DNA from 3 places in the uncultured Rummeliibacillus sp. genome. Region 2 is predicted to be linked to each of the others. Evidence: riboswitches for the same ligand, from Rfam matches in the RefSeq annotation. Region 2 holds a riboswitch; each other region holds the start of a gene.
What was found. A riboswitch is a leader RNA that binds a small molecule or an ion and turns the genes downstream of it on or off. The one in region 2 is predicted to bind thiamine pyrophosphate.

Region 1 (10,456 bases), on a different contig from region 2:
AAAACCTATATGAGTGATTGTTAAGGTTTTTGTACCATATAATGATTTTTCTGGTCCATAGTATACCACTTCTGCAGTACCTGTTTTTCCAGCAGCATCAAAATTAGTATCTTTAAAGTTAAATGCAGCAGAGCCTTGATTACCATAATAAACTCTATGCATCCCCTTTTTTACATGTTCTATTTCTTCTTGTGGATTTTCTATGATATTTAAAACCTTTGGATTTTTTTCTTCAATAATATTTCCTAGTGTTTTACCGTCTTTAGAAGGTTCACGAATTTCTTTTAATACATGTGGCTGTATTCTCTTTCCTCCATTTGCAATAGTCGAAACATATTGTGCTAATTGTAGAGGAGTAAAAGTATCATATTGGCCAATTACTAAGTCTAAAAACTTACCTGATATTGTTTCCGTTCCTTTAACACCTGTGGTTTCACCTGGTAAGTCAATACCTGTTTCGACCCCTAAACCAAACTGCGCAAAGGAATTTCGAACTTTTGTAAAATTATTGCCATCAATACGTAATCCAGCACCAGGTACGTAATTGACACCAGCAATTTTAAAGGCTGTTTGGAACATATAAACATTTGATGATCGTTCCAATGCTGTTAAGTCATCTAAATAAATTGAACCAGAAGTATTAAAAATCGATTTTTTGATAGTTCCAGCAATATTAATCGGTGTATCTAATAACACTTGATTTGGTTTAATGGCACCAAGAGAGTAGCCCGTTAACAATGTTGCAGGTTTTACAACAGAACCAACTTCATAAGCAGAAGTGTATGTTCCAATTGCATAATCACTTACCTTTACATGACCATTTTGATCACGGTCAAGTTTTTTTCCAACCATAGACAAAACTTCACCAGTGTTTGGATTCATCATAACTAGAAATGCTCGGTCGAGTAAACTCGATCCTCCTTTAAATTTTGCTTCAAGTAGTTGTTTTTCAACGACGTTTTCCATTTTTAACTGTAACTCACTATTAACTGTTAAAACTAAATCATTTCCTGGGGTTCCTTCAAATATTGTATTTGTGCCCATTACTTGTCCAGATTTATTTGTTTTACTTTTTATAACGGCCTTTTTCCCCTGCAATAGTTCTTCATATTCTTCTTCAAAATAACTTTTCCCCACTCGATCATTCATCGAATAATTTCTAGCTAAATAGTAATCTAATTTTTCTTTAGGAATTCCTTCTACTGGTGTAGTCGTTGAACCCAGAATACTTAACTTTGATTTTTTTACTCGTACCCAGTCTGTAGATGTGTTGACATTTGGTAATTCAAATAAATGCTCTGAAACAACTGCAAATTCCTTATGTGTCACATTATCACTTTTAATAATTTGAGGTGTTAAATTGTAACCCGCTACCATTTTGCTATATATAGCTAATACCTGTAAGTCCTTTTTCGTTAAACTTTTTAGTTCATCTTCAGTAATACGTTCACGAACTAATTGATCGATCTTTGCTTGTTTTTTAGAAGAAGTTAGTTTTTCATTTTTTTCGATAACATCCTTTTCTTTTTTTGTGACTTTTTTATAGGCTAATTTCTTATGTAGTAAAATCCAATAATTTTGCTTATCACGTAATGCTATTTTGGAAGTATCCATTTTAATATAACTGGATAATTTAATTGCTGTTTTATGCATTTCTGTAGTCGATGTTGTTGGGAGTTTTATATATGTAATAGCATTTTTGGGCTTATTGTCTACTAAAATACGGCCTGACCGATCATAAATACGACCACGTGGTACATTTGTATTTACTGTTACCTCTTCAGTTTTTTTAACCTCTCTTACATAGTCTTTTCCCTTTACAATTTGCAAATAACCTAAACGCAAAATCAGCATGGAAAATAAGATGAAAATTGAAAAGAAAAGAACATTCATACGAAATATAAGCTTTTCATATGGTTTGTTTGATTTTTTTCTTTGACGCAAACTAAGGCACCTCCTCTATTTAATTTCCTAATACATTTAATAATACAATAATAATACTACATAAACATTAAAATAATATTTTTACTTTAATTTACAATTAAAGAAAATGGAATGAATCCCCCAATAATTAACAAAAACCGCCATATATAATTAAATATAGCGGTTCTTTGTTTATTTATTTAAAACTATCTCTCCATGCTTTTTCTGCTGCTTTATCTGCTTTTTCTTTTTCTTTTATTTGAATTTCTCGTTTACGGCGTTGATTTTTTTCTTGAAGATGTTCTAGTTCTTCCTCACCTGCAAATTCCATTGCCATCTCAGCTTCAGCGATATTTTTCTTTGTATTTTCAATCATACTTTGAATTCTTAAACCACTATTGGATCTATCGTTTGATTCGGGACGATGATTATCCGACATTTGCGAACCTCCTCTTGTTTTATCTATATTAGTTTGTTTTTCTTTGTTCAGTTTATACGGACGATTCGTATGTTAAAACTGCTATAAGGTCGTGTCTGAAAAGCACCTTAAGTAATTTATAGAAAGAAAGGGCTGTCCCATAATTTTATAATTATAGGACAACCCCCTCTTTTAATTATTGATATCCGTTTTTTCGAGCTGCAGCTTCGTCTTGAATTTCTTCTTTCATGCCTTCGATTGCATGTTTACGACGTTTGTTTTTCTCTTTTATTTTTTGGGCTTCGTTTGGTCCAGCGAATTCTGCACTGAACTCAGCTTTTTCAATATTTTCTTTCGTATTTTGAACTGCTGTTTTTAATCGCTCCACATTATTTGATCTGTCATCAGGTTTTGCCATTTTCTAGTCCTCCTACATAAGATCATTTTAGTATTGCAGCATTAGTTTGACTAGCTTTGCTGTTTTTATGCGTTGATATGAGAGGATAAAAAATAATGATTTGAACAAATTATATTTGGGAGGTGAAATTCCATGCCTAAACAAAATGGGTATAAACCTAAAAACAAAAAGAATCATAACAGCAATTTTAAAGATGCTAAAGATACAAGAACCACAAATGATCCACGTAATAGCCCTGATAACTATAAAGCAGAATTTGCGGCTGAATGGAGAGAAAACGCCATAGCTAATATCAACAAACAATCAAATGACAAAGTTGATAAATGATATATATTAATGACACCATGATTATGGTGTCATTTTATTATCTGAATGTCTTTGAATGAAAAAAGGCAATTAAAATGTTATTCCACATTCTAATTGCCCCATTTAGCTACTCTAAATTTTGGCGTGCTATTTCTTCTGATTTATCTATTTTTTTCTGTTTTGATCCGAAAAGTTTTTTTGTGATTTTAATCTTATTATCGTTCTGTTTATTTTCCGGATTATATTCTAACCCAAATTCTTCAGAATTACCAAAATTACCATGCGATCTTGGAATTAATTTGTCTGGCATATAATACCCTCCTAATACTATTTTGAATTACAGTATTAGTTTGGATTTTCTTTTCAGCTTTATACTTTCAAAATATTTGTAATCACTAGTTGACGCGCAACACTCTCATTGCATTTAAAACAGCAAGTAAAGTTACACCAACATCTGAAAAAACAGCTTCCCACATTGTAGCAATACCAAATGCACCTAATAAAAGAAAAACAGCTTTGATACCTAAAGCAAACCATATGTTTTGCCATACGATTTTGCGAGTATTCTTTGCTATGCTAATTGCCTCTGCAATTTTAGATGGCTCGTCTGTCATGATGACTATATCTGCTGCTTCGATGGCAGCGTCAGATCCTAATCCGCCCATAGCAATACCAACATCTGCACGTGCTAATACAGGTGTATCATTAATACCATCACCAACAAATGCAATTTTTTCTTTTGGTAGTTTTTGAACATCTATTTTTTCAATTTTTTCCACTTTATGTTGAGGTAGCAACTCTGCATATACTTCATCAATTCCAAGTTGTTTTCCAACCGATTCTCCCACAATTTTAGAATCTCCGGTTAGCATAACTGTCTTCTTAATGCCTAGTTCTTTTAATAAGCGAATGGCATGCGCGGAATCTTCTTTAACTTCATCTGAAATACTAATGGCTCCTGCATATTTTTTGTCGATAGCAACATGAACAATGGTACCAACTTCAGTTATTTGCGGATATGAAATTTGCTCTTTTTTCATAAATTTTGCATTGCCAACTAATATTTCTTTTCCATTGATCATAACTTGAATCCCATGTCCCGGGATTTCTTTATAGTCTTTTAATAATTGTTTATCGACATTTTTACCGTATGCATCGAGAATAGATTGAGCAATTGGATGGTTTGAATATACTTCGGCAATAGCAGCGAATTCTAATAGTTCATCTTTCGTCCATGTGGAAGTCGGAAGTATACTATTCACCGCAAACACACCTTTTGTAAGCGTACCTGTTTTGTCCATCACTACATATTTGACATCATTTAACGCTTCTAAATAATTACTTCCTTTAACAAGGACTCCTTTTTTCGAAGCAGCACCTATTCCTCCAAAGAATCCAAGAGGAATCGAAACGACAAGTGCACATGGACAAGAAATAACTAAAAAAATTAATGCACGGTAAATCCAATCTGAAAAAGTTGCACCAGTTATTAGCAATGGTGGAATAATAGCAAGAATAGTAGCTACAATCACAACGACTGGTGTATAATAGCGGGCAAATTTTGTAATAAAGTTCTCTGTAGGAGCCTTACGACTGCTTGCATTTTGAACTAATTCTAAAATTTTTGAAACAGTTGATTCGCCAAAGTCTTTTGTCACTTCTACTGTTAGAAGACCGTTTTTATTGATAAATCCACTTAGTACTTCATTTCCAACTTCAACTTCACGTGGTACAGATTCTCCTGTTAAGGCAGACGTATCAACCATCGAATGACCTTCAGTAATTACTCCATCTAAAGGCACTTTTTCACCAGGTTTAATAATGATTATATCTCCTTCTTTTACATCTTCTGGAGAAACTTTTAGCACATTATTCCCACGTTTAACATTTGCAGAATCAGGTCGAATATCCATCAATGCACTAATCGATTTGCGTGAACGATTAACAGCGATTCCTTGGAACAGTTCACCAATTTGATAGAACAGCATAACTGCTACACCTTCAGGATACTGCCCAACTGCAAATGCACCAATTGTTGCTAATGTCATTAAAAAATGTTCATCGAAAACTTGCCCTCTAAAAATATTTTTAACAGCCCTTAGTACGATATCTCCACCGATAATGAGGTAACCAATGATGAACAAACTTAACTCTCCGATATTGGATAGCGGAGCAAACATACCAATTGCAGCCAATATAGCACCAATGGATAAGCGAGTCACCATTTTTTTCGTAGTACTACTCGCATGATCATCATGATTATGTTGTTTATTTCCGCTATTATGTATCTCGGATACAACATTTACATCTGGTTCTATTTTTTTTATAATTTCCGTTGCTTTTTTCTCCAAGTCTTCCATTTGATCTGGATTTGAAGCTTTAATTTGCAATTTTTTGGTTACAAAGTCAACAGAAGAATGAGTGACTCCTTCAAGTTTTCCTACTTCAGTCTCAATCTTCGCTGCACAATTGGCACAATCCAATCCATTCAAATATAAAGTTCTCATAATACTCGGATTATTTTTTTCTAGTATTGTAATATCAGGTTCTAGAGTTTTGACTTTCTTCTTTGCTTCAGCTACAACATCTTCTACTTGTTTTTCATCTGTTTCCATTAAAAGTGACTTTGTTACAAAGTTCACTGAGCAATTTGAAATCCCATCTATTGTTTTAACACCATTCTCAATTTTTTGAGCACAGTTGGCACAATCTAATCCTTCTAATATGAGTTCACGTTTTACTTTTGCCTTTCCTTCGTCCATTTGTTATTCACCCTCTTTATTCTTTTCCTTCATTTGTATGAATCATTGCAATTGATACTAGTTGGTGTACGTGTTCATCTGCTAATGAATAAAAGGCGAGCTTTCCTTGTTTTCGAAATTTCGCTAATCCCATATTTCTTAATAATCGTAAATGGTGCGAAGCAGTTGCAGTTGAAGAACCAATGATATTTGCTACATCGCATACACATAATTCCTTTTCTAAAGTTAAAGCATATGCAATTTTTAACCTTGTTGAATCGGCTAATGCCTTAAATAGCAATTCAACACCATTCACTTCTTCTATTTGCTGTTTTATCTTCGTTACTTTTTCTTCGTTGTAACAAAATACTTCACAACTATCTGAATTCGTTTTCTGAGCATCTTTACTCAAATCATCCACCTCAGTCAAACATCCGTTTGAATATAGTATATGCTTCAAACTTTACAATTGTCAAAAATGTCCTCAAATTATATTTTTTATCCAGATTATCTTAATAATGAAAAGTCTTGCATAAATTTTTGTACGTGATAAGCTATATAAGGAAACTGAATAGCACTAGGGGTGTCCGAGGACGGACTGAGACTGAACACCGGTGTTCTAAACCCTTTGAACCTGATCTAGTTTACGCTAGCGGAGGGAAGTGAGTTATATAAGTAATGATTCTTGTTATTTAACCCACTCTCCTATTGAGTGGTTTTTTTATTTGTACGAAACAACAATTAAATATTATTGATTCTACTAGGGGCGCCAATTGGCTGAGATTGTACCCTTTGAACCTGATCTAGTTTGCACTAGCGGAGGAAAGTAGTTTATGAGACATGTTATTTAATGTTTTACCGAAACTGCTTTCTTTATAGGAAGCAGTTTTTATTTTGTTTTAGGAGGGAGAAAAAATGACACTTAAGTTAAAAAATATTTCTTATAGCTATAGCAACAAGGACAAACAAAAAAATCAAGTAATTTCAAAACTGAATATGGAGATAAAAAAGGGAGAATTCATCTCTATTGTAGGTAGAAGCGGGACTGGGAAAAGTACCATTTTAAGATTAATGACGGGTCTTCTTCAACCCGACGAAGGTGAAATCCGCATTGATGATCTAGAGATTTCTTTAGGTGATGTTGGCTATATGCCACAAAAGGATTTACTACTTCCTTGGCGTACGATTCTCGATAATATTTTAATTGCGTCTGAAATTCAAAAGGATTTACATATATCGAAGGATGAAGCGAGGGTTTGGTTACAAAGAGTAGGCCTTAGTGAATACGAGCACGCACTACCAAAACAACTTTCTGGAGGTATGCGACAACGTGTAGCTTTTTTACGTGCCCTATTAACAGGAAAAGATGTGCTTTTACTCGACGAACCCTTTGGAGCCCTTGATGCATTGACAAAAAAGGAAATGCAATCTTGGTTATTATCCATTTGGCAAGATTTAAACAAAACGATTGTTTTTATCACACATGATTTAGAAGAAGCCATTTTTGTTAGTGATCGGATTTTGTTATTACATCCAGATCAACGGATAGAAGAAATTTTAATACCCTTGCCACGTCCACGAAAATCGGAAATGCTTTTTTCTGAAGAAATCGTAACACTACGTCAAGAATTGGAGAAGAAAATTGCAAATGAAAGCACTCAAAAATTTTCTACAAACCTATAGTTTATTTATCGGATTTTCAATCATTGTACTTGCTATTGTTGAATGGCTTGTACGGTCTAAAATTGTTCCAAGTTTTATCATACCAGCACCAACTGGGGTTGTATCAATGATTTTTGCGAATTGGCAACCACTTTTAATCGAGCATTTAAGTGCCACAATGTTAGAATTTTTTATTGGATTTTCTATCGCTGTCATTGGGGGCATACTTATTGCAGTTATCATGTTTTTCTCAAAAACTATTGAAAAGATTGTCTATCCAGCAGTGGTGATCTCACAAATGATACCTATTATTGCACTTTCCCCAATCTTTGTACTGTGGTTTGGATATACCATCTGGAGCAAGGTGGCTGTCACTTTCTTAATCTGTTTCTTCCCTATTGTTGTGGGAACTTATGACGGTTTGAAGTCCTGTGATAAAGAATATATCGAAATGCTACGTTCGATGGGCGCAAACCGATTTCAAATTTTTCAAAAGTTACAAATCCCAATGGCACTGCCTTCCTTTTTCTCAGGCTTTAAAATGGCCATTGTTTTTGCCCTTGTTGGAGCCACTATTGGAGAATGGCTCGGTGCAAGTGAAGGGTTAGGCTATTATAGCAGAAGAATGTCAGGAAACTTAAATGCCGAAGGCGTCTTTGCAGCTATCACAGTATTAACCATTGTAGGTATTCTATTATTTGCATTAGCGTCATGGATAGAAAAAAGAGTTACAAATAAATGGAGCAAAGCCAACTAAATTAATAGGAGATGTTAAACATGAAGAAGTGGATGAATATTGCAATTGTACTTTTCTTAATCGTATTTTTAACAGGTTGTAATGGAAATAATCAAGCTTCCACAGAAAATGGCAAAAAACTAGATAATATTAGTATCATGCTAGATTGGTATCCAAATGCAGTCCATTCTGCCATTTATGTAGCAAAAGAGAAAGGTTATTTCAAAGATGAAGGTTTAAATGTAAAAATTGAAATGCCTGCAGATACAAATGATCCTCTGAAACTTGCAGCTACGGGAAAAGTAGATTTGGCAATCAGCTATCAAAATCAAGCAATTTTATCAAAATCTGAAGGAATCCCGATTGTCTCTATTGCATCACTCGTTAGACATCCACTCGACCGTTTAATGATGAAAAAATCTTCTGGTATTGATTCACCTAAAGATTTAGAGGGGAAAAATGTAGGCTATTCTTCTAGTGAATTAAGCGAAGCGACACTTAAGTCTATGGTCGAAGCAGATGGAGGCGATTTTAGTAAAGTGAAAATGACAGATGTAGGTTGGGATTTAATCTCTTCTGTTGCAACTAATCATGTGGATGCTATTATTGGCGGTTACATCAATCATGAATATGTCTTATTAAACAAAGAAGGATATGATATGAAAGCCATTAAAACAAGCGATTTTGGTGTACCTGACAATTATGAATTAGTCATCGTAACAGGTCAAAACACTTTAAACCATAAAAGAGATGATATCGAGAGATTTTGGAAAGCCGTTACTAAAGGCCAAGAAATTGTTAAGCAAAGTCCAAAAGAGAGTCTTCAAGTGTTACTAGATCACGAAAATGATAGTTTCCCACTAGATAAAGATGTTGAAACCAAAAGTTTAGAAATCCTTTTACCACTTATGGAGGATGATGGCGTACCATTTGGCTATCAAGAAAAAGAAAGTTGGGAACAAGCTGAAAAGTGGCTGTATAAAAAGGACGTTATTAAAAGCCACGTGAAACCTGAAGAAATTATGGAAAATATAATTGCTAAATAAGGGGTGAATACCATGAACAATTCGAGAAAACTAACCTATACCGCTATTATTGCTGCCATTACAACCATATCGAGTAATATTATTTACATTCCTTTAGGCTTTGTGAAAGTATTTCCTATACAGCACTTTGCCAATATATTATCCGCCGTACTTCTGGGACCCTGGTATGCAGTATTGCAAGCTTTCATAACTTCTACCCTTAGATTACTACTTGGAACTGGAACTGTGTTTGCTTATCCAGGTAGCATGATTGGTGCATTTCTCGCTTCTTTCCTATTTGCGAAAACCCAAAAAATAGCATTTGCTGGAATAGGAGAAGTCATTGGCACAGGTATTATTGGAGCCGTAGCCACTTATCCAATTGCTATATTACTTTTAGGACAAAAAGCAAGTTTATTTGGTTTAGTCCCTGCATTTGCAATTAGTTCTTTCACAGGGGCGATAATGGGATACGGATTATTGAAAATCTTAAACAAAAATCATATATTAGTTCATATCTCTTCAAAATAGAATTTACTAAACTGAGTCAATTTCATAATTCGAAGTTTTGATATAAAACATGGAAATTGAATGAGGGGATTATTTGTGCTATTTCTATTAGATTATTGTCTAATAGCGGAAGATGGCGACTCCTGCGGAAAGCGAGGAGGCTCAACGCTCGCCCGCGGAAAGCGCCATCTGGAGCGGCATATTGAACATATAGTATATTATAAGTAAAGTATTTATAAAATTGACTAAACTACTAAAAAATTGTTCTATATTTCTCCTCTTTTCATAAAATGAACAAAATAAATTGTTCTATAAGGGGATAGTAGAAGATGTATAATGTTCATTTTTATGAAAAGAAAACCGTTGTTTTAAGTCAATTACGAGAAACATTACCGTTAGTCAATGATCCTATTAAGATTAAGGGCCGAAAAGGTACAGTTATTGATATTATCAAAATATCCGAGCAAACGATTAATGTGCTAATCGAATTTGAAAAGGAAAAGAAAAAACAAAATCTATCAAAAGAGATTGGGAAGAAAAGAAAATAACTCAAAAAAGCCATGCTTACATTATCAAGTTCATCGAAAAAGAATATGAATATAAATATTCATTATTTTCACTTTTTCTGTGTTCTCGATTGTATACAATGGCTTTTTTACTTTTCTTATTTAACTAACACTTCTTCAATCGGCAGAACCGTAGAATACTTAACTTCTC
Region 2 (10,456 bases):
GCAACTCCTCCTCTATCACAAATTTTCTATACTACTATTTATAGTATCGATGGATAGAGATTAGAAGTAGAACTTCTTAAAAACATAGATTTGAAAAAATAAAAGCACACTAACTGATTAAGTTAGCATGCTATTACTATTCAGTATAGATTAAGCCGCTTTTGTTCGAGGCTTATTAATCTTTTTAAATCTAGGACTCTTCCATAATTCTGCCCATTTTTTAATAGCAAGAATTACGACGATCAGGCCAAGAGCTAACATAATAACCGATAAAATACCATTTAACGGTTTATACCCAGTAGCTGCACTATTCCAGTAGACATTTTTGATCATCCAGAATCCTGCATAGTTTACTGTTACATATAAGTAAGCTAAAGGAACTAAACAAGTTAGTGCATACCAACGTTTATCGGCAATTTTTAAGACAACGGTTGTTCCGATTACAAGACCAATAGATGCCATTAGTTGGTTTGATACACCGAATAGGACCCAAATCGAACTAATATCGCCTGAATACAATAAATACCCCCATATGAAACAAGCTAGAGCACTAGCAAAAATTGAGCCTGGTAACCAATCTACACGTTTTAAAGGCTTATACACATCGCCAAAGAAATCTTGGATTAAATAACGAGCTACACGAGTACCTGCATCAATTGCAGTTAAGATAAATACTGCTTCGAACATTATGACAAATTGATAGAAATAAGCTGCTAAATCATAGAACCAAGGAATCTTAGCAAAAATATAGCTCATCCCGACAGCTAACGTAACTGCACCACCTGTTCTACCTTCTAAATCCATACCAATTTCTTGTGACAGTTCAGGTAAATGCACTGTTTGCATACCTAATGTTTTAAACACTTCTGGTGTTGAGTTAATCGCAAAATAATCACCAGGCATTAAAGCAGTTGCTGCGATTAACGCCATAATGCCTACCAAACATTCTACAAGCATAGCGCCAAAACCGACGGCTCTAATATCTTCCCATTTATTAATCATTTTAGGTGTTGTACCTGATCCAACAAATGCATGGAAACCAGAAATTGCCCCACACGCAATTGTAATGGAAACAAATGGCCACACTGGGCCTGCGATAACAGGTCCTCCACCATGGATAAAGTCCGTAACAGCTGGGAATTGAATCATCGGATTTACAAAGAATACACCGATGATTAATGCAATAAATACACCAATTTTCATGAAACTACTTAAATAATCACGAGGCGCTAATAGCAACCATACTGGAAGTGCTGCAGCAAAAAACGCATAAACAGGTAAAATAATTGCGAGCGTTTTCATATCAAAGTTTAAGAATTCGCCTAGGGCTGTATCCTTAATATAAGGTCCCATAAATACACCAATCATTAATAAAATAAAGCCTATTATTGAAGTAGCCACTAAATTTCCTGTCTTCTTATAGGCAATACCAACAAGCATAGCAATTGGAATCGTAATCCCTACAGCAAATGTTCCCCAAGGATTATGGACAAGTGCATTTAATACAACCATTGATAAACCTGCCATTGTAATTGTGATAATAAATAGCATGGCTAAACCTGTACAAAAACCTGCTACAGGACCAAGTTCCTCTTTAGCCACTTCCGATAAAGATTTCCCCTTTTTCTTCATCGAAGCAAACAATACTACTGCATCATGGACAGCTCCACCTATTACTGCCCCTATTAATAACCAAAGCAATCCTGGCAGATAACCAAACTGTGCAGCTAAAATAGGGCCTACTAGCGGACCTGCGGCAGCAATTGCAGCAAAATGATGTCCAAATGTTACCCATTTGTTTGTTGGAACATAGTCTTTACCATCTTCCAATTCATGCGCAGGTGTTGGTTCTGATTCGTTGATTTTTAAAACCTTATTCGTAAAAAAGTATCCATAAAGACGATAAGCAATTACTAAAATACAAATTGAACCAATAACAACTGAAACCGCATTCATTTCCCTCATCCCCCTTAAACTAAAAACATTAATTTATATAGCATTCCAATTATTTGAAAATATAGAATACTTAGAATGAAACTATTATATAACAGTTATATATGATAAATAAAGGATTATTTAAATACTCTATCAAAATTACATTTCTAAAATTAAATATCCTAAAAAGGAATTTATATTCCATATGACACAAAATTCTTTGAAAAAACTAATTTATTTTAATCTCCTCTTCAAAGTAGTATAAAGGTATTAATTTATCTTAATTATAATCACATTTTCCTATACAATAATTATTTTTACCCATAAAAATAATAGGAGTTTTGACCGATAAACAAGATATGGTTTAAATAAAGATTTTAAGAAAGGAGCTATTATACTTGAATTGGAAAAAGAATATTTATGTAATTTGTTTGTTACTTATCATTGTCCCTAATGGGTTATTACTTGCTAATGCTCTAACTTATGGATTTCATTTGTTGATCTTACTTTCAATGGTTTCTTCGATTGCAATCTCCTTGCTTCTTTTCTTTAGAATAAGAGATATTGTAACAACAGAAAAAGAAACTATTATTGAATCCATTGATACACAATCAGAGTTATCGGCAGCAATTGAAACAATAACTACAGATTCTTCTTCAAAGGAAAAGGTAGCCACAGATGAATTTAGAGATAAATTCAAAAAACTAAGTACATTAACAGAAAAGATTATGGATGGTGCAAACATTCAATCACAAAATGTAGAAAAAAGCACCGAATTAATGATTAGTATTTCAGATGGTATAGAACAAATTGCAACAAGTACAGAAGCAGTTGCAAGCACTTCGCAATCAACAAATGAGGCTACCACAAAAGGATTTGAATCACTTGATATCGTTCTAAACCAAATGAATGCCATTAATGAATCTGTTGAAAACGTATCAAATGTTCTTACGGATTTATCAAAATTCTCTAATGATATTGGAAAAATTGTTAATACGATAACAGATATCTCTAGTCAAACTAATCTATTAGCATTAAATGCAGCCATTGAAGCAGCTCGAGCAGGTGAGCACGGACATGGATTTGCCATTGTAGCAGATGAAGTTCGCAAATTGTCAGAAGAAGTGAAATATTCTTCCAATCAGATAATAGATATCGTTTCATCTATTCAGATGAATGTTGGAAAATCTGTGGACTTGATCGAAGAAGGTAGAGAAAAAGTAAAATATGGCGTGCAAGGTGCAAATGATATTAAGCATACCTTTAGCACTATTCAAAGTGAAATTGTGGAAGTATCAAATCAAATCACCGATGTTTCAGCAGCAATCCAACAACTAGCTGCAGGGTCTGAAGAAATTACTAAAACTGTAGATTTCACAAAAAAGGTTCAGCTGAGCGGTGGAAATATGATAGAAGAACTCCATTCGACTATTCAAGAATATTTAACTAAAAAGGATAATATCGATTAGTTTGTTTCGCTTTTCAAATTAGATTGTTATTTAGGGGGATTTCACTATGAATAATAAGTTCTTTATAGAGAAAGCATTAAAGTCTAAATTTTATCAAAAAAAATTAGATAGTATAGATTTAGAAAACTGGAATAGCATTCCCTTTACCACTAAGAGTGATTTAAGAAATGTAAGTCCACAAGACGTCCTTGGTGTTAACCAACGAGACATCTCTACATATCACGAAACGAGTGGAACTACTGGAACACCAACACCAAGTTGGTTCAGTCATAATGATGTAAAACAAGAGGCAGATGTATTAATACGTTCGGATCTCAAGTTAACCGAAAATGATCTTATTTTAAACCGATTTCCGTTCGCAGTAGCATTACCAGCTTTTATCTTGTACTGGGCAGCAAATAAAGTCAAAGCAGGACATATTGGGGTCGACCAATGGAGTAAAGCAACTCCCCTTAAAAGAGTAATCGAAATAATAAATAGAACTTCGCCCTCTATTTTAGCATTGGGCCCAACTGAAGCAGTAAAACTTTATCAAACCGGAAAACAAATGGGGCAACAATATCCTATTCAAGGTTTAAGAGCACTTGTTTTAGGTGGAGAAGTAGTTTCTCCTGCCAGAAAAAAATACATTGAAAAATTATGGGGTATTCCAGTCTATTTATTGTTCGGTAGTACAGAAACAGGGGGATTATTTGTAACTTGCCAAAATGGACATTATCACATTAACCATCCTCAAGTAAAAGTTGAAGTTGTAGATGATAATGGAGATCTAGTACAACCAAACACAATTGGTAATTGCGTACTATCTTCTGGTAGAGAAGGTATGCCTCTTCTTCGATATTATAATAATGATCTAGTAGAAATTCGTAAAGCAAACAACTGTAGTTGTGGCGATAAAAACGATATTCTTGTTCATTATGGTCGTAAGGATGACGCAATAACAATTAATACAAAAGAGATAAAATTGTACGACATTCAAGAAGCAGTATACTCTCTTAGTCAAGTTCCATTTATGTGGAAAATGAGGATTGAAAATGGTTCAATTGTTTTTATTTCACAATATTTAATAGAAATCGATAGTAAATCAATACAAAAAGAACTATCTACTTTACTTGGAGTTAATGTTTCTATCGAATTACAAGATATTATACCAATTGAAACATTAACTGAGAAACCGGCATTTGGTAAATACTCCTACATTGAATATTGATCATAAACTTTGTGTTACTCACTGATTATTCTAATAAAGGTAACTTATCTTCCAATTTCAGACGATAAGTTACCTTTTTTTATTAAAATTATTTAGAGAATGATTTAAATGATTCTATAGTTTCATTTATGTTTTTACTATTGCAAATTGCCGATATAACAGCAACACCATCGGCTCCAGCTTGTATAACTTGTGATGCATTTTGTTCAGTTATACCACCAATTGCAACAATCGGAAACTCTGGATACAGGGTTCTTGCATGATGTAGAAAACTTACACCTGAAGGTTTTTTGGCATCTGATTTTGACTTTGTTTCAAATATTGGACCAATCCCTACATAATCCGCACCACCATTTACAGCATTGTTCATTTCTTGTTCTGTATGAACGGATACACCAACAATCTTACCCTTGAATTTTGTTCGAATTACTTCTAGTGCAGTATCATCCTGTCCTACATGAACACCATCTGCGTCAATCTTCAATGCTAGTTCCACGTCATCATTGATGATAAAAGGTACATTGTATTCTTTACAAAGAGTTTGACAAGCTATTGCAAAATCTTCTAGCTCAATACCTTTTAATGCATTCTTCCCTTTCTCTCTCAATTGAAAAAAAGTTATTCCTGCCTTTAATGATTCCTCTAGAACTCTAAGTGGAGCACGGTTACAGTTTGTTGTTCCCATGATAAAATAGGTAGCTAAATCAGTTCGATTCAACGATTTTCACCTCACAAACCCCTTGTGCAATTTTATAAGAAAAATGATTGGTAGGACCATGACCATGACCAATATTTAAAGGGTTCTGAATTGCTAATTGTACAAATTTCTTTGCCTCGATAATAACTTCACGTAAATTTAACCCTTGTCCTAAGAATGCCGCTATTGCAGATGAAAAAGTGCACCCTGTTCCATGTGTTTGTCTAGTTTCAATTCGCTTTGTTTGCATAGAAAATGTTGTACCATCACGAAAGTACACTCTATCGATTGCAGCTTCTCCCTCTAAATGTCCACCCTTCATCACAACACATGAAACGCCCATATCCAATATAATATCGGCTGCCTTTTTAATATCTGTGGGTGTTCCAATTGTAATTCCACTGATTACTTCTGCTTCAGGAATATTGGGCGTTAAAACAGTAGCAAGTGGAAGTAATTTGTTTTTCAATGCTTCAACGGCATCTAATTGAAGAAGAGATGCTCCTCCTTTGGCAATCATTACTGGGTCAACCACGAGACGAATATCTTTATCTTTTAAACTTTCAGCAACAACTTCTATAATTTCAGCAGAAAACAACATACCTGTTTTAACTGTCTTTACTGGTAGATCCTTCATCACACTATCAATTTGTTGTTTAACAAAAACAGATGATGTAGGGAAAATACCTTCTACCCCCAATGTATTTTGAGCAGTTAAAGCAGTAATAGCAGATGTGCCGAAAACACCTAGTTCTTGAAAGGTTTTTAAGTCAGCTTGAATACCAGCACCACCACTACTATCAGAACCTGCTATGGTCATTACAATATCCATCATTGATCACCTCTAGATATATCGTGTAATCCATTAATCACTTCTATTTGAAAAGATCCTAGTAAATTCGCAGATGCAGCACGTTCTGCAACTACCTTATAATCTTTTAACACATCATGAAGAATTGTCATCTTATCTCCCTCTACTGCTAAAGCAGCCGCACAAATGGAACTAAGTAAGCATCCTGTTCCTGTCACTTGTGTCATCAATAGATGACCACCTGTAACACTTCTCACTTCTTCACCATCTGTTAATATATCTGAAGGTCCTGTTATAATAACTAAACAGTGATATCGACTCGCTACTTGTTTTGCCACTTGTTCAATATCAATTTCCCCTTCACCACTGTCTACACCTTTCGCATGCCACTCTACACCTGCAATTGTTGCTAATTCCCCAGCATTACAGCGGATTAAATCGACTTGCACTGCTACCAATAAATCTTGAACGGTTTGTTTTCGATATGCCGTGGCACCAACACCAACAGGATCAAGTACAACAGGTATCTGTCTACTATTTGCCTTACGCCCTGCAAGTATCATTGCTTTCCTAGTACGATTGTTAATCGTTCCAATATTAAGCAATAACGCAGATGCATTGGATACCATTTCTTCTACCTCTGACGATTCATCTGCCATAACCGGTGAAGCACCAATTGCTAGCAACCCATTAGCAGTAAAATTTGCTACTACATAATTCGTCATGCAGTGAATAAGAGGATTAGTCATTCGAATTTTAGATAAACTCATAGCTAGTCACTTCACCTTTCCAATCTTCAAATGTCCAAGGCATCTCCCAGAACTTCCATTCATAATAACAGCTTTTTTTAAAATGCGATTTTAATCGTGCTACTTTTTCAGGTTGCTCTTCTGCAAAGCGATTCATCATCGACTTTTGCAATTCAATTTTTTCTTTATAATCTGGGGAACTGTACATAGCAATCCATTCTTCATACAATTTGACACCGGGTTTCGCATTTTTATACTTTTCTCCGATTTCTTGATACAGCCAAGGACACGGCAACATTGCTGCGAATGCTTCTGCAACATCACCATTATGGGCTGCATTATACATATGACTTACATAATTATATGCAGCTGGAGCAGGTTCAAATTCTTCTAATTCTTTTTCTGTACACCCGAGCTCTTGAAAAACTGTTCGATGTAATTCAAGCTCAGCTGCATTGATAAAACTGGCTGTTTCTAGGAAATAGTTAATATCTTCATTCGCCGTTGCTTTTGATGCGGCAATAGCCAGTACTTTTGTGTAATTTTTTAAATAATAAGCATCCTGCATCATATAAAATTTGAATTTTCCAATTGGCAGCGTCCCATTAACCAATCCTTTTACAAACGGATGCTCAAAACTTCCTTCCCAATACAAATTTGTTTCTTTTCTCACTTCTTCACAAAATGTCATTCTAAGTCCTCCTTAGTAGTTGGACGTAGACGCAAAAAAGTCTCCATGAATGGACATAGAGACTTAAAGTGTTACGTTGCTCCCTACGTCAGTATTAACTGTCAGGTTCCAAGGGTCAGGTTTTACCTTCTCAACACAAAAGTGTCCCCCCGCACATAAATATTTGTTTTGGGTACAAAAAAACTCTCCAAATTATGGAGAGCTACTGTACAAAATTTCTTTGAATGTACTTTGCTCCCTACGTCAGTGTTAACTGCCAGGTTCCAAGGGTCAGGTTTTACCTTCTCAACACAAAAGTGTCCCCCTGCAAATATTTAAGTTACTTTTATCGTAGCATTTATGAATTAGCTACTCAAGGATAAATTTACCTACTCTTACTATTCCATTTTGGAATCAATACTTCCTTTATCAATCATATCTCTACTTTCAAATTCTCTGTTAAGCTCATTAAAAGGAGATGGTCAAATGAGTGAATGGAATGCAGTTTTATATGATCAAAAGCACAATTTTATTTCAAAATTTGGCGGAGGTTTAGTCGAATTGCTAGCACCACAGAGAGGTGAAAATATCTTAGATTTAGGCTGTGGTACAGGAGATTTAGCTAACAAAATTGCAAATCAAGGAGCCTTAGTACATGGCATCGATGCATCAGAAACAATGATTCATCAAGCACAAACAAAATATCCACAATTACAATTTTCTGTAAATGATGCTACGCAAATTAACGTACATCATCAATTTGATGCGGTATTCTCTAATGCCGTATTACATTGGATCAAACAACCTGAAATCGTTGTACAAAATGTTTATGATGCTTTAAAGTCAAATGGCCGTTTTGTTGCTGAAATGGGTGGGAAAGGAAATATCTCTTCAATTGTAAATGCGATTAAACAAAGTATGACTGAATTGGGTTATGCGTATATTGAAGATTACTTTCCTTGGTACTTTCCTACAGCTGAGGAATATAGTAAATTATTAGAACGGGCAGGCTTCCAAGTGAAGATGATGACATTATACGAACGCCCAACCCAGCTTATTGGAGATGAAGGGATCAGAAATTGGTTGCAAATGTTTAGTAATAATATTTTTCAACATTTATCTAATACTCAAAAACAGAATGTTATTCAATTATGCGAAGAAATTTTAAAGCCTCAGTTATATAAAGAACATACTTGGATTGCTGATTATTGGAGGCTCCGGTTTGTTGCAGTTAAATAGACAAAGGAAAGGCATTTCAATTAATGTGGAATGCCTTTTATATTGAACTTCAACAGTTTATAGAATCTGTTAATGCACTATAAATAGCTTTGCTACTTTCTAAAAAAGCTTGAATATCACTAGATATGTATTTAGAAATAAAATAAGTTTGCGAAGTAATCTGCTGAAATAAGTTTAAGGATTGAATCCTTAGTATGCCTTCTTCTCCTTCTTTTTGCACAACACTTTGTGGTAAAAATGCAATTCCCAGTCCCTGCTTAACAAAATTTTTTATAACTTCAGTTTGATTAACTTGCATACTTTTATGTGAAGGAAATTTACCTGTAAGCACATGCTGAATGTCTTCCCAGTATGGTGCATATTCATGGGTTAAAATGGTCTCATTTTTCAATAATTCAGTTGCCTCTACTTCACTTTTAGAGGGTGAACTCACTAATTGAATAGCTTCATCTGCAATCATTTCAATCTGCAATTCTCGTATAGGTATTATTTTAGATAGACCGACATCTACTACACCACGGTAAACAGCTTCTCCTATCTGATTGGAATTTAATAGTTCAAGCGAAATCTGAATATGTGGTTTATTGGCATTAAAATGCTCGATAATCTTTGGTAATGTTGAGTTAGCAATCTGCGGGGCTGCACCAACTGTTAGATGAGACGTATAACCATCTAAAAAAGCTTGTGTACTCCTTAGCGTTTCATCAAGCATGTCAACTAATTTTTGTGCTTTGACGTAGAAATGGGCACCAGCCATATTTAAACGTACTATTTTACCTTTTCGTTCAAATAACGGTGTATTTAGTTCTTTCTCCAAATGATGAATGTGTTTTGTCACAGTAGATTGTGTTAAAAAACGTTTTTCAGCAGTTTCCCCGAAATTTTCTGTTTTGGCTGCCACTAAAAATGTTCTTAACCATTCTGTATTCATGCGCAACCTCCCATCAACTGTATTCAAACAAGTGTTTTTTGAAGCTTTATTTCATCTCTAATTGGAATACCATCATATCCTATCAACGGTATCTCCGGTTTGTATGTTCTTGCTTTTTCTACTGCGTTTGGCAAGACTTGAGTTAAGTGATATCCTCTTTTTTGGTAAAACTTTAGTGCATTTAAGTTATCGTTTGTTGTTATTAATATAACTTGTTTGCAACCCTTTTTTAGAGCCACTTTTTCTACTTCTTGGACAAGTTTTGTACCAATTCCACGACTTTCTTCGATGCTATCTAATGAAATAATTTCGCATTCTTCATCTCGAAGAATATATGTGATGAGTCCAATGATTTCTTGTTGATCATTAATCGAAACAAATCCATCTAATTGGCTACAATCATATATTCCCGATGAAATAACCATTTCAGTAGTCCCCCAATGTTGCATAAAGAAATGGACTACTTTTTGCTTCGGGTATAATTGGAGCGATGTAATTTTCATTATCATTATCCCTTTTTATTTATTAGAATATTATGTCTATTCAATTGTAACAAACTCCTTATTAAAAGAGGAACTAAATATTATTTATTCTGAGAGAAATATAATCATGATTTTTAAGGGTAATTAAAATGACTCCTTTAATAGGAGCCATAATTTTCGTATTCATTATGAAAGATATGATTTCATCCATTCCATAAAGTTAGCTATTACTGAATCTAAAAATTTAACTGTTCCTTCGTCTA
Region 3 (10,456 bases), on a different contig from region 2:
CCATCTATCGCTAAAGTTAGACCATTCTTTAAGAAGGGATCATCAATTTCAGAAACTTTCCCCTCTAATGCTAATAGCCCTTCACGACGTGCTAAATCCGCCCAGCTAGAAAATAATTTAATAATTTCAACATCACTTACTAGCTTTTGCTCTGTAAATAAAATCTTGAATAATTTTGGAACTTTCTTCAATTCACTTTTAGGAAATGCAATAGTTACAGCTGCGATTGTTCCTAAAATAATGATTAAAATAGCCGCTGGGTTAAGCAAATTATCAGGGGTTACACCTTTTAAGGTCATCCCAACGAATACTGCGATTAACCCCAGTATTAGACCAACAATCGATGATAAATCCATTTTAGTACCCTCCATAGTGTCATTCTTGTTATTATTTCGGTTATTTTTCTGCAATGTTAATAATTCAATATCGAACAACATAAGATATTTGATGAAAACATAATAGTGATATGTAATAGTTATCGACTAGAAGCAATACAATCTATTTTATCCAGTTTATTTAAATACGTGTTATAATAATAATGTTCTATAATTCTAAAAGAGTTTTATAGAATTTTTAATTTCTCTTTATCTTCGAATCATGTATAATTATTATTAATGAATAATTCCATATATAGGGAGGGTTATCGATAATGGCTTCATTTATCGCTACAGTTGTTGGATTCTTTGGTATACTTTTGGTATCAGGTGCGATGTTTGTCCACTATTTAAGAGAAGGCCTAGATTCTTCATCTGCTAATATCGTAGATCCAAAACCAAAAACTAAATTTTAGTATAAAAAAGCTACTTGCTAGTCGCAAGTAGCTTTTTTACATTTTTCTAACAATTTATTGACGAATTTATAACATTTAAGGTTTATCGCACTATATAATTTCTAAAATCCGTATATTAATGTCACCTTTCTATTTACACTCCTATGAAATGATTGTTATATACCATAAAATAACATGCTATTTAAAAGAAATATATTTTATACTAATGTAACCTAAGGTATTTTGAGGAGGAATTTTACGTATGTTTTCGACAACAGCAGTTGGAATCGATTTAGGCACAGCCAATACGTTAGTATATACAAAAAATAAAGGTATTATTTTAAATGAACCATCCGTTGTAGCTTATAATATTAATACAAATGAAATTGTTGCAACCGGTAAAGAAGCAAAAGAAATGGTAGGGAAAACACCCCAAAGTATTCGAGCAATCCGTCCTCTTAAAGATGGCGTAATTGCAGATTTTGATATGACCGCTGCCATGATTAAATCTATGATGGAAAAAGTGGCAAAGAAAATGGGATCTTCCTTACGTAAACCAAATGTTGTCGTTTGTACACCATCTGGCGCTACTTCTGTTGAACGACTAGCAATTCAAGACGTCGTGAAACAATGTGGAGCCAAAGAAGTTCACCTAATAGAGGAACCCGTTGCTGCAGCAATTGGTGCAGAATTACCAGTTAGTGATCCAATTGCAAGTGTGATTGTTGATATTGGTGGGGGTACAACAGAAGTTGGTATTATTTCATTTGGTGGGATTGTTACATCTAATACCATGAAACTTGGTGGCGACCATATGAATGAAGAGATTATTCAATTCGCCCGCAAAGAGTTTAATGTTTTAATAGGAGAACCAACAGCAGAAAAAATCAAACAAGAAATTGGGTATGCATTAATAGAACACCCTTCTGAAATAATTGAAGTATGTGGTCGCGATATCGTAACAGGTCTTCCAAAAACTATTGCAGTATCATCATTGCAAATTCAAAATTGTTTAAAAGAAAATCTATTATCTATTTTAGAGTTAATCAGTAGATCTTTAGAAAGTTGTCCCCCAGAATTATCTGGTGATATCGTAGATCGCGGTATTGTTCTAACTGGCGGAGGTTCTCTATTAAAAGGAATGGCTGAATGGCTTTCTAAAAAATTAGATGTTCCCGTTCATTTAGCTCCTGAACCATTAGAATCCGTTGTAATAGGAACAGGAAAAGCATTAGATACGATTCATTTATTAAAAAAATAAAATTTTCAGTATTTCCTTTTTCTAAGTAGTTATTTTACAATTAGAAAGAGGAGGAGATACAGTTATGTCTATTTTAAACGAAGTCATTACATTCAATAAATCGTTCGTAGAAGAAAAACGATATGAACCTTATATTACTAGTAAATATCCTGATAAACATTTTGTTATTCTAACTTGTATGGATACACGGCTTGTCGAATTATTGCCAAAAGCGATGAATCTTCGCAATGGTGATGTTAAGATAATTAAAAGTGCTGGTGCAACACTCAATCATCCGTTTGGCGGTATTATGCGAAGCTTGCTTGTTGCAATATATGAACTTCAAGCAGATGAAGTTTTTGTAATCGGGCATTATGACTGTGGTATGAGTGCAGTAAACCCAGATAAAATGCTTCAAAAGATGATAGATCGTGGAATTACACAAGATACACTCGATTTGCTTACTTATTCAGGTGTCGATTTAAAACAATGGTTACATGGGTTTGAGGATGTACAAGAAAATGTTCAACATAGCGTTGAAATGATAAAAAACCATCCATTAGTATTGGACTCAATCCCCGTTCACGGTTTAGTCATTGATCCTAAGACGGGTAAATTAGATATAATTGTAGACGGCTCAAAGATATAAAAAACAGCGGTTTCCTTATGAGGAAATCGCTGTTTTTGTATTTATCTCATCACTATAAATATTATTTAAGAAATACATCATACAGTAAAAGCACAAGTTTTTAATAATTCGACAGATTTCCCGGGAAATCTTCAATATCATTTATATTACATTCCATTGAATAATCTATGGAATTTGGTCCTCCATCTCCGCCAAGCGGCCTTACCCTTTCAATAGTCCTCTTCCATTAGTGCATATAAATAATGGTCTTGCCATTTCCCATTAATATAAAGTAGTTTACGCAATAACCCTTCCCTTAAATAACCTGCTTTTTCTAATACGCGGACAGATGCTACATTTTTGGGAGAAACATATGCCTCCAATCGATGAATACAAAGATCTTCAAATGCAAATTTTGAAACAAGTGAAAGTGCTTCGGATACAATCCCTTTTCCCGTATGTGCCTCATCCATTGAATAGCCTACAAAAGCACTGGAGAAAGGGAGACGTCTAATCGAATATATAGAAATATGCCCTATTATCTCCGTACTCTCAGAAGCGAAAATACCAAAACTATATTCCCGATTCGCGCGCATTTGCCTTATAGACTCTTGAATTTTCTTTATTTGGACTTTTTCAGTGTAGTATTCAGGTGGATGTAATGGCTCATGGATTGACCAGTAATGCATATTACGTGCAACCATTTGAGTATATGGTGTTACATCCGCTAACTCTAAAGTACGCAAATAACAACGTTGTCCCTCTAAAAATACCATACAGTATTATCCATCCTTTTCGATATATTGAAGATATCATTTGAATATTGTAAAAGGTCGTTTAACAAGAGATTCAGAATTCCATACTTAAACACTGAAGTAAATATAAAATTCATGCATAAAATTAAGTGACAAAGTCTCTTTCAACTAGAACCAAAATAAATTTTTCTTTTACTATTTTGTTTATCTATGATAAAACTATGTAAACTTAAATATTATACTTCTTTAGTTAAAGATTCTGTAGGATCTGTAACTTGCAAGCCCTGACGTTCGCATTCTTTTTTTACATGTTTTATCGTCTCTTTAAGAACTTGTATACGTGCGTATTTTTTATCATTGCCCTCGATTAAAATCCAAGGTGCATTCTTTTGATCTGTTTTATCGAACATATCATTAGCAGCCTCAATATATAAAGGCCATTTATCTCGATTACGCCAATCTTCATCCGTAAGCTTCCACTTTTTATAAGGATCTTCTTGACGCTCTTTAAATCTATTTAACTGTTCTTCATTTGATACTTGTATCCAGAATTTCAATACAATGTAATGATCATCTGTTAACAATTTTTCGAATTGATTGATTTCTTCATAAGCACGTCCCCATTCGTCTTTTGAAGCAAATCCTTCAATTCTTTCAACAAGTACTCGTCCATACCACGTACGATCGAAAATACCTATCTGTCCTCTTGCAGGAAGTCGTTTCCAAAATCGATGAAGATGATTATACTTTAACTCTTCTTGAGTAGGAGCAGCTATAGGATGTACTATATATCCCCTTGGATCTAAGCGCTGTGTTAATCTCTTAATAGCGCCGCCCTTCCCTGCTGCATCCATCCCTTCAAAACCTATTATCAATCCAATATTATGCTTAAATAGGAATTGTTGAATGTTCAGCATTTCAAATTGGAGCTTTTTTAGTTCTTTCTTATAGGAGATTTTATCGTCTAGCTTTTTATTTAAATCCAGCTTTTCAATATGTGTAGTCACTTTATCCACTCCTTTTTATATCTTTATAATATTTTACCGCAATGTTCACTAAAATGGTATTTGTTGTTACACTAAAACGATTGTATACTATAGAGTGACTAATTATTTATGGAATTTGATGTACATCATATCAATTATTAGATTGTTTCACTAATCTAATCAGAAAGGAGAGATTGTATTGGGCAGACTATTGATCGTAACCATTATATATTTGGCCATGGTTACATTTAGCATAGCTGCTAACATTATTCCACTTAATGGCCATACAACAAGTGAGATCTCCAATAGCTATACTGTCCTATTTAGTCCTGCAGGGTACGTTAATATTATTCGGGTATTTATCTATATTATTTTGACCTATTGGATTTATCTTTTGTGGAAAAATCGTCGTACCGAATACCATATAACATTTATGCAAACTGTTTATTTTGTCACGAGTTCGGTACTTAATATTTTATGGATTTACTTATGGCATTATGAATATTTTACCTGGTCAGTTATCATTATTATTTTAATGTTATTATCCTTGATAGGTTTGTATTTTACCTATCCCGTTTGGAATCGGTCATGGGTAGGACGCTTACCCATTTCTATATACCTTGCATGGGAAAGTATTGTCACTTTTATGAACATCGCTTTCCTGTTTACCCATAATCATTGGAGCTTCTTAGATTTAAGCGAACCTTTATGGGCAGTAATTATGCTTACATTTGGAGCAGCAATTGCATTACATGTCAGATTTCATTATGAAGATATCCTTTTCCCTATTATTTATATTTGGACTTTTATTGGAATTGCATTTAAGAATGGTTTTGAAGAATTACTTGTTACAACTGCTGCTCTTTTCTTGAGTGGTGTACTTGTTGTAGGAATTATTTTTATCAAAAAACAAAAGCCCTCTGAATAAATTCAGAGAGCTTGAATAAGTGGCTTAATGGTTTCAAACTTTTAAGCTGCTTTTTATTTTAACTTTTTCTAGTCAATTTTTGTTGTAATAATTGGTTCGCCTTTTGTAACAATGATTGTATGTTCAAGTTGAGCGACTAAAGATTTATCTGGTGTAATAAAAGTCCAGCCATCACCAGCTTCTACAATATGCTCAGCTTTTTGTGAGATAAATGGTTCTACTGCTAATACCATTCCTTCTTTAAGAATTGTACGATCCCAAGCATCAAAGTAATTTAACACATATTGTGGTTCTTCATGTAGAGAGTGTCCAACACCATGTCCAGTTAAATTCATAATAACTGATAACCCATTATCATGAGCTTCTCGTTCTACTGCTTTACCAATTTGGCTTAAACGAGAACCAGCTTTAACCTTTTTCATAGCACGATCAAATGCACTTTGTGCTACATCACAAATTTTTTGAACTTCTGGTTTTTCAACATCTCCAACGATAAATGAAATACCTGTATCTGCATAATAACCGTTAACATGGCCTGACACATCAATATTAATCAAGTCACCGGCTTTAAGTTTATGATGGTTTGGAATACCATGTGCTACTTGTTCGTTAACACTAATACAAGTGTAACCTGGGAAATCATATTCTGCTTTTGGTCCTGAAACAGCACCTTTTTCTTCGAATAATTTACCAGCTAAATCGTCTAATTCTTTTGTTGTAACACCTGGTTTTGTTGCAGCTTTCATCGCTTCACGAATTTCAGCCATCGCACGGCCTGCTTTCATCAAAGCATCTATTTCTTCTTTCGTTTTTGCAATCATTTGTAACGATCCCTTCTCATTTTATCTACATTTAACTATACCACAATTTAAGAAATGCGGTTTTAGAAAACACCCTGACGTTCTAAACTTATAGCTATCATATTATAGATACAGTAAAAGTTTACTTATACATACAAATCTCCTTAACATCATAAAAATGAAAAAAATTTATCAAATAAAATAACCTAGTTCCTATTAATATAGAAAACTAGGCCAATTGCTTTTTATTAAGCGTCTATTCTTTTTATCTCTTATGCTCTAATAATTTTGGTGCTGTAGTAAAGAGAAGAGATGCTACAATGATTGTTAATATAATGGCAGGTATCATATACGACCCATTATAAATAATTGAGTATAAATACACGTTTTGTTTTCCTGCATATTCAGCAAAGAATACAATTCCTGCCACCGTGTGTGCAATATAGCGTAATAACCCACCTATAAAAGTGCCAAGTGTAATATACGCCACCACTTGCTTTTTCTTTCCTTCCTTACTAGCCTTAAGTAATTGACGTCGGACGATTCCGGCTAAACCTACAACTGTAAACGCAAAGAAATAATCGATAAAGCCTTGTAATGGGGTTAAAATATAACCTCCCATTATTACTTGTAATGTTCCTATTAGGAAACCCGTTACAAGCCCTGGTACTGTTCCCCAACGAAAAGCCATCAACACAATTGGTACCATCACAAGACTAATAGAGCCTCCCTGAGCCCACAATCTAAATGAAAGCTGATCTAAAACTAAACCAATTGCTGCAAAAATCGCAATTTCAATCATCATTAATAATTTCTTATTGTTCAATTTTCATCCTCCTTAGTTCAGATGCAGATCACATAAGTCTAAAGCTTATTCTGGTATTGCCAGAATTAGATATTCACCATAAAAAAAACGACGTCAGGATAGTCCTGACATCGAATAAGTCGGTTTTCTATCCACATTCCTACGCAAGCATTAACTTACAGGTTCAAAGGGTTAGAACTTCGGGTTCACTCTCAGCCGTCCTTTACGGCTCCCCTTGTGGTCGATACATCATTAAATTTTTTTGAACATATTTATTGTACTTAACTTAAGTTGGAAATTCAATAGAGAATAATTCTTTGTCTATTGTAAAACATATGAATCTTTTATCCGCTTTTATACGTAGGATATATATGAATGTTTGAATGGAGGTGATGAATGTGAATAATAATCGTGTATTATCATCGCTTTGTTATTTTAGTGTCTTTTTTGCAGGATTTATTTTACCATTAATCGTGTTCTTTGTAGCAACTGAACCTGAAGTTAAAAGACATGCAAAACGTGCTTTCTTCTCTCACCTATTGTTAATCATACCTACTATTATCGGCGTTATTATCTTCATAGCTGTTATCATAAACTTTGGTTTTGAATCGACTAGTTATGAGTCAATTGGTTTAAATTCAAATGGTTTGTCATACTCATCAAGTGGTGATACATTTATCATGATTGCATGGCTAATATTTATTGTCTTTGAAGTCATTTTATCCCTTGCAGTGTTTATATGGAATATTGTTCAAGGTATAAAAGTTCTTAAAGCTTAGATATTATCTATATGAGGATTTATCATGTCGAAATACAGAAGATCCAAAGAATGGAGTGCTTATTATGCAAGTAAGAAAAGTTGTAAAAGCTGCTATAAAAATCGCACCAATCGTTTATCCAATCATCATAAAAGCCATTGACGCTAGAAAGAAGAAAAACCCTTTTAAAAAATAATGATCATTCCACAATGTATTACTAGAGATAAAAAACCCTTCAATAAATAAGCCATACGTACTTATAGGCTTTCGTTGAAGGGTTTTTATCTTGTTCAGCAATGCAGTTTAGAATGCCCAACTTCCTTTTCTAAAGATAGGCTCTACAGTTCCATCAGGTAGAACACCATCAATATCCATCTCTCCACTACCTACCATGAAGTCCTCATGCGTAATAGAAGTATTGATACCTTTTTCTTCAAGTTGTTCTTTTGAAAGTGCACTTCCACCCTCATAACATGTTGGATAAGCTTCACCTATCGCTAAGTGGTTTGATGCGTTTTCATCAAATAATGTATTGTAATATAGAATGTTCGATGCTGAAATTGGTGATTCATGTGGTACAAGTGCTACTTCACCAAGATATTGTGATCCTTCATCAGCTTTTGTTAGTTCTTGAAGAAGTTCAGCACCAACTTTTGCTTCAGTTTTTACAATCTTGCCGTTTTCAAAGGTAATTTTAAACTGATCGATAATATTCCCTTGGAATGCAAGTGGTTTTGTATTTGACACATAGCCATTGACGCCGTATTTCGATGGCATTGTATATACTTCTTCAGTTGGCATATTAGCGACAAATGATGTACCTTCTGGTGTGTAACTTGCTCCTGTGCACCAAATATGCTTATCAGGTAATTCGATTGTTAAATCTGTTCCTGGTGCAGTGTAATGTAATTTTGCATATCGTTTTTTATTTAAAATAGCTGCTCGTTGATCTAAGTTTTTCAAATGTTGTTCCCAATTATCGATTACATTTCCTTTACCGATATGTACTGTTTTAAAAATAGCTTCCCATAGTGCTGGTACTTGTTCTTCTTCTTTTAAATTTGGGAATACCTTTGCAGCCCATTTTTTAGAAGGTACAGCAATAATTGACCAAGCAATTTTATCATTCATAACAGCATCACGATAGTTTTCTAAAGCTTTGCCGGATGCTTTTTGATGCGCAGATAATTTTTCAACTGGAACACCTGTTAAATTATCTGGATCTGCTGCGTCAATCCAAAGTAATGCCCCTTTTCGTTCAATTAGTTCATCACGTTGTTCACTAATCCAACGAGGGAATTTTGCAAACTCAGCATCCGGTGCATTATCGAAAAATTCACGATTTATCACATCATCAGAAAAATTAACAGTTACACGAGCTGCTCCTACTTCGTAAGCTTTTTTAACAACTAACCTTGTAAATTCGACAGTATCTGTAGTTGTATTAATAAGGAGTGTTTGACCTTTTTGAACATTGGCACCCACTTTAACAGTTAACTCAGCAAATTGCTCTAACTTCTCTTCAAATGTCATTAATCAGTTACCTCACTTTTTTTTATTGTTTAGACGGTTCTTTTTGCTAAAAAACTTTTTGTTTTCCTGTTTTTTAAAAGAATTTCCAAATGAGCTACTTTCACTTTTCTTTTTAGAATATGAGCCTGAAGATTTATTATTCCCTCTCTTTTGTTTAGGAGGTTTTACTTCCGCATGTCCTTCGATTAATTGACCATTAGACCAAATTTTTTCAACTGGTTTAATAGATAATTCTCGCATACGTTTATGATAGGCTTGTTCTTCATGATAAGCTAATAATGTAATAACCTCACCGTCAGCTCCAGCACGACCAGTACGTCCTGAACGATGCACATATTGTTCTTTTGTATATGGAACATCCACATGGATAACATGTGTTAACCCTTTAATATCTAAACCACGTGCCGCAATATCTGTTGCAATTAGGACTCGTGCTTCTCCTTTACGGAAACTATCTAATGAGGTTTTTCTTTCTTCCTTCTTCATCTCAGAATGTAGTGCAACGATTGGTGCATTACGGAAATCCAGTTTAGATTTTTTCATTAGTAGTTGATCTAAATTATTTATAAAAGCAAGGGCTCTCACGCCTGATATATGTGAAATTTTACGAAGAAACTCTGTTTTATCTCGTTGTTCAAGCTTTACAAAAGAATGTACTACCTTGCTATCACCTAGTAAGTCTTTTTCAACCTCTACTTGAAGTCTGATTGGATCATGAAGCATACGTTTTGCAACTAACTCAATTTCATCTGTTATTGTAGCTGATACAACCGCTACTTGGCGATTATGATCAGCACCATCGATAAAAGATTTTACAATTACTCGATAGTCCCTACTTAGTAACTGATCACCTTCATCTAAAATGATTGTAGTCAGTTCATGCAGTTTCAACTTTCTTTCATTAACAAGCTCATTTAATCTTCCTGGTGTACCAACTGCAATTGTTGGTTTCTTTTTTAACTTTTCAATTTGTCTTTGTGGATTTGCTCCACCAATTAAAGGGACAACAGTAATAGGTGTGCCAGCAATCCATTCACGAATAACCTCTACAATTTGCATACATAATTCTTGAGATGGCGCTATGATTAAAGCTTGAGTTGCTTTTTTTGTTCCATCTACTTTTTGAAGTAACGGTAATAAGTAAGCTAATGTTTTACCTGTACCTGTTGGAGATTCAGCTACAACATCCTTACCTTCTATAAGTGCTGGAATCATTTGATCTTGTATTGGCATAGTGGATGGGAAGCTCCACTT

Region 1: it holds a riboswitch for thiamine pyrophosphate, as region 2 does, so the genes downstream of both, Q0977_RS07455 (ABC transporter ATP-binding protein) here and tenA (thiaminase II) in region 2, are expected to answer to the same signal.
Region 3: it holds a riboswitch for thiamine pyrophosphate, as region 2 does, so the genes downstream of both, thiT (energy-coupled thiamine transporter ThiT) here and tenA (thiaminase II) in region 2, are expected to answer to the same signal.

What each region holds. Positions count from the first base shown of each region.
Region 1 covers NZ_CAKQBI010000008.1:87,921-98,376, forward strand. The annotation lists gene Q0977_RS07420 (penicillin-binding protein 2) at 1-1,944, opposite strand, end outside; gene Q0977_RS07425 (small acid-soluble spore protein Tlp) at 2,120-2,362, opposite strand; gene tlp (small acid-soluble spore protein Tlp) at 2,538-2,759, opposite strand; gene Q0977_RS07435 (hypothetical protein) at 2,892-3,086, shown strand; gene Q0977_RS07440 (hypothetical protein) at 3,193-3,375, opposite strand; gene Q0977_RS07445 (heavy metal translocating P-type ATPase) at 3,461-5,827, opposite strand; gene Q0977_RS07450 (metalloregulator ArsR/SmtB family transcription factor) at 5,844-6,218, opposite strand; TPP riboswitch at 6,376-6,484, shown strand; TPP riboswitch at 6,559-6,648, shown strand; gene Q0977_RS07455 (ABC transporter ATP-binding protein) at 6,722-7,489, shown strand; gene Q0977_RS07460 (ABC transporter permease) at 7,455-8,225, shown strand; gene Q0977_RS07465 (ABC transporter substrate-binding protein) at 8,246-9,250, shown strand; gene thiW (energy coupling factor transporter S component ThiW) at 9,263-9,760, shown strand; gene Q0977_RS07475 (hypothetical protein) at 10,069-10,287, shown strand.
Region 2 covers NZ_CAKQBI010000005.1:120,330-130,785, forward strand. The annotation lists gene cstA (carbon starvation protein CstA) at 151-1,956, opposite strand; gene Q0977_RS05180 (methyl-accepting chemotaxis protein) at 2,334-3,404, shown strand; gene Q0977_RS05185 (phenylacetate--CoA ligase family protein) at 3,451-4,614, shown strand; gene thiE (thiamine phosphate synthase) at 4,703-5,332, opposite strand; gene thiD (bifunctional hydroxymethylpyrimidine kinase/phosphomethylpyrimidine kinase) at 5,319-6,143, opposite strand; gene thiM (hydroxyethylthiazole kinase) at 6,143-6,892, opposite strand; gene tenA (thiaminase II) at 6,879-7,562, opposite strand; TPP riboswitch at 7,626-7,723, opposite strand; TPP riboswitch at 7,781-7,878, opposite strand; gene Q0977_RS05210 (trans-aconitate 2-methyltransferase) at 8,028-8,780, shown strand; gene Q0977_RS05215 (LysR family transcriptional regulator) at 8,830-9,711, opposite strand; gene Q0977_RS05220 (GNAT family N-acetyltransferase) at 9,735-10,214, opposite strand; gene Q0977_RS05225 (NADPH-dependent FMN reductase) at 10,380-10,456, opposite strand, start outside.
Region 3 covers NZ_CAKQBI010000009.1:30,171-40,626, forward strand. The annotation lists gene motA (flagellar motor stator protein MotA) at 1-356, opposite strand, end outside; gene Q0977_RS07910 (hypothetical protein) at 650-790, shown strand; gene mreBH (rod-share determining protein MreBH) at 1,032-2,030, shown strand; gene Q0977_RS07920 (carbonic anhydrase) at 2,095-2,658, shown strand; gene Q0977_RS07925 (GNAT family N-acetyltransferase) at 2,868-3,413, opposite strand; gene Q0977_RS07930 (polyphosphate kinase 2 family protein) at 3,629-4,399, opposite strand; gene Q0977_RS07935 (tryptophan-rich sensory protein) at 4,578-5,306, shown strand; gene map (type I methionyl aminopeptidase) at 5,375-6,127, opposite strand; gene thiT (energy-coupled thiamine transporter ThiT) at 6,372-6,932, opposite strand; TPP riboswitch at 7,052-7,157, opposite strand; gene Q0977_RS07950 (DUF4870 domain-containing protein) at 7,304-7,690, shown strand; gene Q0977_RS07955 (aminopeptidase) at 7,973-9,202, opposite strand; gene Q0977_RS07960 (DEAD/DEAH box helicase) at 9,215-10,456, opposite strand, start outside.